DNA from 3 places in the Nitratireductor sp. GZWM139 genome. Region 3 is predicted to be linked to each of the others. Evidence: riboswitches for the same ligand, from Rfam matches in the RefSeq annotation. Region 3 holds a riboswitch; each other region holds the start of a gene.

Region 1 (2,228 bases), on a different contig from region 3:
GAGCGTGAAGCGGGCGATCCGCAGCAGATAGGCGTCGAAAGCTGCAAACGCGCCCGTACCCTGTTGCAGGGCCTCCACGGCAAGGCCCGCAAAGGCCCCGCCGATCAGCAGGCCGACAGCGGCCAGCGCAAGCCGTCCCGCTGCGATACGCCTGTCCATCAGGGGGCGTCTTTCCATGTCGGGCGCGCGCGAAACGGTCAGCGGCTCATCACCGAGAGCCACTCATCGACCCAGGCCTTGCGGTTTTCCGCCACCTCTTTCGATGAGAATTCGAGCGTCTCGCCCGGCTTCACCAGAGTGTCGAACACCGGGTTGAGCGGCTCCGATGTCTCGCCGGCCGGGAACATCCAGTTGGTTTCGGGAATCGCGTCCTGAAAGCCGGGACCGGTCATGAAGGCGAGGAATTTCTGCGCCAGCGGGTTTTCCGCACCCTTCACGGTCTGTGCTGCCACTTCCACCTGAAGATAATGCCCTTCTTCAAAGCCCGCCGCCTTGTAGCGCTCGGAATCTTCGGCAATCTGGTGATAGGCGGGCGAGGTGGTGTAGGACAGCACCATCGGCGCTTCGCCGCTGGTGAACAGGCCATAGGCCTCGCTCCAGCCCGGCGTCACCGTCAGCACCTTGTCCTGCAGTTTGCCCCAGGCGTGCGCTGCGTCGTCGCCATAGACGGCCTTCATCCAGAGCAGCAGTCCGAGGCCCGGCGTGGAGGTGCGCGGGTCCTGAATGGCGATCTTCAGATTGCTGTCGCTCTCCACCAGCTCCTTCAGGCTTGCCGGCGGGGTCTCGATGGCCTCGGTGTCATAGACAAAGGCGAAATAGCCGTAGTCGAACGGAACGAACATGTCGTCCTCGAAGCCGCCCGGCACGTTCACCCTGCCCATGTCGACGCCATGCGGCGCAAACAGGCCGGTCTCGCGGGCCTCGTGCACGAGGTTGTTGTCGAGACCGAGCACGATGTCGGCCTTGGTCGATTTGCCTTCGAGCTTCACGCGGTTCAGAAGCGCCACGCCATCGGCCACGGAAACGAAATCCACGTCGCAGCCGCATTCCGCCTCGAACGCCTTCTCCACCGCCGGGCCGGGGCCCCAGTCGGAGGTGAAGCTCTCATAGGTGTAGACGGTGAGCTTGTCTTCGGCCGCCGCATGGCCGGCCATGGCCAGCGTGCCAAGCGCCATGGTGGAAAGCAGTGTGGTCGCGCGCATCTGCGCCTCCTCTCGTTTGGTTGGGGAATGAGGCGCTGTGCGAAAAGCGTCTAATCCCTCCGCCGGTGCAAACCGGATCAGGTTCAGCGGGTTGGCCGGGTTCCACTGATGCGGCTTTCCTTTGATCAAGGCAAAGCTGCATCCGTTTCAACCACTGGGCCTCTCAGCCGGCAATCCGCCGGCACCCCGTTAGAGCGACCGGGAAAATAGGGCGCGGCAGGGGCTGGCGCAAGAGGCGGAATGGCGCGAACGCCGTTGGCGCTTGCCCGCCGGCATGATATGGGCCTCGACCATGAGCCTGTTTACCCTTCTCCTGGGCGGAGATCTCACACGCACGCCGGCACTCGATGCCGAAATCGCCGACAGCCGCATCATCGCGGCTGATTCAGGCATGCGTCACGCAGCGCTTCTGGGCGTTATGCCGGAGCTGTGGGTCGGCGATTTCGATTCCGAGCCGGACGGCATGGCCGAGGCCTATGCCCGGGTGCCGCGCCGCGCCTTTCCCGCCGACAAGGACAAGACGGACGGGGAACTCGCCATCGCCGCAGCGCTGGAAGCGGGCGCGACGAGCCTCGTTCTCGTGGGTGCTTTCGGCGGCGCGCGGCCCGATCACATGTTCCTGCATCTCGCGCAGGCGCTTCAGCTTTCAGAACAGGGCATTAAGACGCGGCTGACAAGCGGCGTGCAGGAAGGCGTGCCGCTGCTGCCCGGAAAACGCCATCGCTTCGACTATCCGCAGAAAACGCTGTTTTCGATCCTCGGCTTTTCGGCCCTTTCCGGCCTCACCGTGGAAGGGGCCAAATGGCCGCTCGATGCGGTCGAGGTTCCTTTCGGCTCGTCGCTGACCCTTTCCAATGTGGTCGATGGCGAACTCGCGGTTACCCTCAAAGAGGGCAGGGCGCTTCTGGTCGCCCATCTTTCCAACGACGGAGAACACTGATCCATGGCGCCGCCTCTTTTAAAGCTTGATGGCATTCGCCTGACCTTCGGCGGCACGCCGCTGCTCGATGGCGCATCGCTGATGGT
Region 2 (2,228 bases), on a different contig from region 3:
ACGCAGCGCGCATCGTTTCGATGATCGCCGAACGCGGTGAGCAGATCGGCGAGGAAGGCCCCTTCGACCGCGACTTCACGGTGCCGCATTCGACCATGCTGGCGACCATGATTTCCGGCGGCGTCGCCACGAATGTGACGCCGGATCTGTGCAGCTTCACCTTCGAGATTCGCAGCCTGCCGACCCATGATGCGCGGGCCGAACTGGAATCTCTGAAAAAGCGCGCAAACGAAGAAATTTTGCCGAAAATGCAGGCGAAATGGGCCGAAACCGGCATCGAATGGGAAGAAATTTTCGCCTATCCGGCGATGGGCGACAGCACGTCGACCGACGGCTTCGCCTTCTTCCGCGACATCATGCCGGAGTGGTCGGGCAAGGTGTCCTACGGTTCGGAAGGCGGTGTGTTCGAGACCATCGGCGGCATCCCCTCGGTGATCGTCGGCCCCGGCTCGATCCGCCAGGCGCACAAGCCCGACGAGTTCGTTGCCATCGAGCAGCTGGACCTTTGCCTCGATTTCCTGGGCAAAGTCGCCCGGAAGGTCACCGAACCGGCCTGACCTAAGCATTCCGGCCCGGCCGCTCATCGCGGCCGGGCCTCCCCTGACGCAGAGTTCTGCACAACCGCGTCAGCCTGCTTGACAAGCAGCACCGCCTTCGCCCACCCTAAAGCCTCACCTGGGGGGTCCCGCCAAGGGGCTGAGATTCTGCTGGCATGGTTTTCCATGCAGCGCAGTGACCCGATGAACCTGATCCAGTTCATACTGGCGTAGGGATGGTGCATGCTTGGCGGGTCACAGGCTTATCGCGGCCGAAAACCGTTTCCGTACAGGAACGTCACAGCTCTTCCTCCTCTCGGCACGAACTGGGTCTCCATTGCTGAACGAGCAGAGGAGGCTCTGAACCCATGGACGCATTTGCCCCGACCGTAACCACCGGCCCGTTGCCGGCGTCGCGCAAGGTCTACAAACCCGGAACGCTTCACCCCGAGATTCGCGTGCCCATGCGCGAAATCGCCGTGCATCCAAGCGCCGGCGAACCGCCGGTGACCGTCTACGATTCCTCCGGCCCATACTCTGATCCCGACGTGCTGATCGAGATCGACAGGGGCCTGCCGCGCATCCGCGACGCCTGGGTAAAGGCGCGCGGCGACGTGGAAGCCTATGAGGGACGCCACGTCAAACCGGAAGACAATGGTTTTGCCACCGGGGACCGGCTGACGCCGGAATTTCCCATTCGCCATCAGCCGCTGAAAGCGAAGGACGGCAAGGCCGTCACGCAGCTCGCCTATGCGCGCGCCGGCATCATCACGCCGGAGATGGAATTCATCGCCATCCGTGAAAATCTCGGACGCGCGCAGGCCAAGGCCGCGCTTGCCCGCGACGGCGAGAGCTTTGGCGCATCGATCCCCGATTTCGTGACGCCGGAATTCGTGCGTGACGAGGTGGCGCGCGGCCGGGCCGTGATCCCCTCCAACATCAACCACCCGGAAGCCGAGCCGATGATCATCGGCCGCAACTTCCTTGTGAAGATCAACGCCAATATCGGCAATTCCGCTGTCACCTCTTCCATGGCAGAGGAAGTGGAAAAGATGGTGTGGGCGACGCGCTGGGGCGGCGATACGGTGATGGACCTGTCGACCGGCCGCAACATTCACAACATCCGCGAATGGATCATCCGCAATTCGCCCGTGCCGATCGGTACCGTGCCGATCTATCAGGCGCTGGAAAAGGTGAACGGCATTGCCGAAGACCTGAACTGGGAGGTGTTCCGCGACACGCTGATCGAACAGGCCGAACAGGGCGTCGACTATTTCACCATCCATGCGGGTGTGCGCCTGCACTACATTCCGCTGACGGTCGACCGTGTCACGGGCATCGTTTCGCGCGGCGGATCGATCATGGCCAAGTGGTGCCTGCACCATCACAAGGAGAGCTTTCTCTACGAGAACTTTGCGGAAATCTGCGACATCTGCCGCGCCTATGACGTGTCGTTCTCGCTGGGCGACGGCCTGCGGCCCGGCTCCATCGCCGACGCCAATGACGCAGCCCAGTTTGCCGAGCTGGAAACGCTGGGCGAACTGACGAAGATCGCCTGGGAGAAGGACTGTCAGGTTATCATCGAAGGCCCCGGTCATGTGCCCATGCACAAGATCAAGGAAAACATGGACAAGCAGCTCGAGGTCTGTGGCGAGGCCCCGTTCTATACGCTTGGGCCGCTCACCACGGACA
Region 3 (2,228 bases):
TGTCGATTTTGAGGAAGAATTGATGGGCATCTGTGTGAAGTCAACAGAAAAATGTTGAAGTTTGACCGATTTGCATCTTCTTGAATTTCAAATCAGTCATGATAGGGCATAAACGGGCATAACCGGTAAGGGCAACGCAGATGAACTATTCCCCCCGCCATGGTCGGATTCTGGATCTTCTGACAGAGCAGGGCACAATGGGCGTCAATGATCTGGCGCAGCATCTGGAGGTGTCGGTGGAAACCGTTCGCCGCGATGTGAAGGCGCTCGCCGGGCGCGGCGCCATCGTGCGCATGCATGGCGCCATCGCCTTGCCGTCCGTGGTCAGCGAAGCGCCGTTCGAGCGGCGCATGCGGGAGAACCGGCAGGCCAAGGAGACCATCGCCGCACTGGCCGCCGCGACGATCCGCGATGGCGAGTCCGTGATGCTCGACACGGGCACCACCACCAGCCTTCTGGCGCGCGCGCTGCTGGACCACCGGCAGTTGACCGTCGTTACCAACTCATCCGACATTGCCCGCACGCTGGCGACCGTCAATGGCAACAAGGTCTACATGGCCGGCGGGGAGTTGCGCAGCGACAGTGGCTCCGCGCTCGGCTTTTCCGCCATCGAGTTCGTCAGCCGTTTCAGCGTTGATCACGCCATCATTTCCGCCGGCGCGGTGAACGCGATGACCGGCATCATGGATTACGATCTGGAGGAGGCGCAGTTCGGCAATGCGGTTCTGGCGCGTGGTCGCCGCCGGGTTGTCGTGACCGATGCTTCCAAGTTCGGCCGGAAGGGGCTGGTGCGCGTCTGCTCCTTTGCCGAAGTCGATTCGCTGATCGTCGACAGTATGCCGCCGGAAGACCTGTCCGAAGCGCTCCGTCAGGCCGATGTGACGGTTACCTGCCCCGCCTGACGGGGGCGTTCAGCCCACCGGCGCACCACGCCTGTGGGAAAGCTGTACATTTGTTCTCCGACCAAACAGTTCCTGCACAATCAACTTGCTTTCCGTCTCGGGATTTGGTTCGTTCCGCGCATCCACAGGGGTGCCGCGTATCGCCGCGGCTGAGATGAGGGTGCAAATCCTCGGGCCCTAGAAGCTGATCTGGGTAATGCCAGCGGAGCAAGGAGGACAATCATGTTCGCAGGTGCGCAGCTTTCCCTTTATCCGATGACCGACAATTTCGTCGACGTCATCATGTCGTCGCTCTCCGCGTTCGATCCTTACCGGGACCGGTTGCGGATCGAGACCGACGATATCTCCACGCTCGTCGTCGGCCCGCCCGAAGTGCTGTTTCCGGCGCTGCGCGATTTCTATGTCGCCGCCGCATCCACCCGCCATCATGTGGTGCTGCGCGCCACGCTATCGCGCGGCTGCCCCGGCGAGCCCGACGATCCGATCTGCAGCACCTCTGCACTCGCCAATCCGTCGGAGCCGCTCGCCGAACGGCAGAAGGCGGCGCTTGCAGCAGTGGCCAATGCCAAGACCACGTCGGAAATCGCACGCGCGCAGTTCTCGCTTTACGTGATGGGCGCCGGCGATCACATGGCGGAGATCATGGGCTGCATCGACTTCCTGAAGTCGAGCGGCGTCTTCGATCGTTCCAAGAATTTCTGCAGCCGTCTCACCGGCGATGCAGGCCCAGTTTTCGCAACGCTCGAACAGGCTTTTTGCCGGTTTGGTCCGCCCGAAGGCCATGTGACGGTCGATTTGACCGTTTCCGCCAACAGCCCCTCCACGGCCTGACCCCATGTCTCAGGGTCGGCCCCGTCCTGCGGGCGGACGGCTGGTGCGCGGCTTGCCTGCCCTGGCAAGCGTTGCCGGTGCAATCCTCCTTTGGGAAATCTATGTGCGGCTGTCGGGCATTTCGCCGCTGGTTCTGCCTGCGCCTTCGCGCGTCATCGAACAGATGGGCGTCAACCGCGCCCTCCTGTGGGAGAACACGCTGCCGACGCTGAGCGCGACGCTGACCGGCTTTGCCTTCTCCGTCAGCATCGCCTTTGCCCTCTCGGTGGCGCTCGATTTCCTGCCGAAGCTGCGGCGGGCGCTGTTCCCGATCTTTGTCGTCAGCCAGACCCTGCCGCTGGTGGCCATCGCGCCGCTGGCCGTCCTGTGGTTCGGTTTCGGTCTCACACCGAAAATCCTGCTCGTGGCGCTCGTCACCTTCTTTCCCATGCTGGTGGCGCTGGTCGATGGCTACGAATCCACCGATCCCGAAATCGAAACGCTGATGCGCTCCAT

What was found. A riboswitch is a leader RNA that binds a small molecule or an ion and turns the genes downstream of it on or off. The one in region 3 is predicted to bind thiamine pyrophosphate.
Region 1: another riboswitch for thiamine pyrophosphate. It lies ahead of thiB (thiamine ABC transporter substrate binding subunit); the one in region 3 lies ahead of NDI72_RS13715 (YkoF family thiamine/hydroxymethylpyrimidine-binding protein).
Region 2: another riboswitch for thiamine pyrophosphate. It lies ahead of thiC (phosphomethylpyrimidine synthase ThiC); the one in region 3 lies ahead of NDI72_RS13715 (YkoF family thiamine/hydroxymethylpyrimidine-binding protein).

Annotation. Positions count from the first base shown of each region.
Region 1 is NZ_JAMQML010000004.1:82,502-84,729, forward strand. It holds gene thiP (thiamine/thiamine pyrophosphate ABC transporter permease) at 1-159, opposite strand, end outside; gene thiB (thiamine ABC transporter substrate binding subunit) at 198-1,202, opposite strand; TPP riboswitch at 1,240-1,401, opposite strand; gene NDI72_RS06130 (thiamine diphosphokinase) at 1,495-2,142, shown strand; gene NDI72_RS06135 (ABC-F family ATP-binding cassette domain-containing protein) at 2,146-2,228, shown strand, end outside.
Region 2 is NZ_JAMQML010000014.1:64,640-66,867, reverse strand. It holds gene argE (acetylornithine deacetylase) at 1-557, shown strand, start outside; TPP riboswitch at 667-791, shown strand; gene thiC (phosphomethylpyrimidine synthase ThiC) at 905-2,228, shown strand, end outside.
Region 3 is NZ_JAMQML010000010.1:94,499-96,726, forward strand. It holds gene NDI72_RS13710 (DeoR/GlpR family DNA-binding transcription regulator) at 141-902, shown strand; TPP riboswitch at 1,019-1,131, shown strand; gene NDI72_RS13715 (YkoF family thiamine/hydroxymethylpyrimidine-binding protein) at 1,125-1,733, shown strand; gene NDI72_RS13720 (ABC transporter permease) at 1,738-2,228, shown strand, end outside.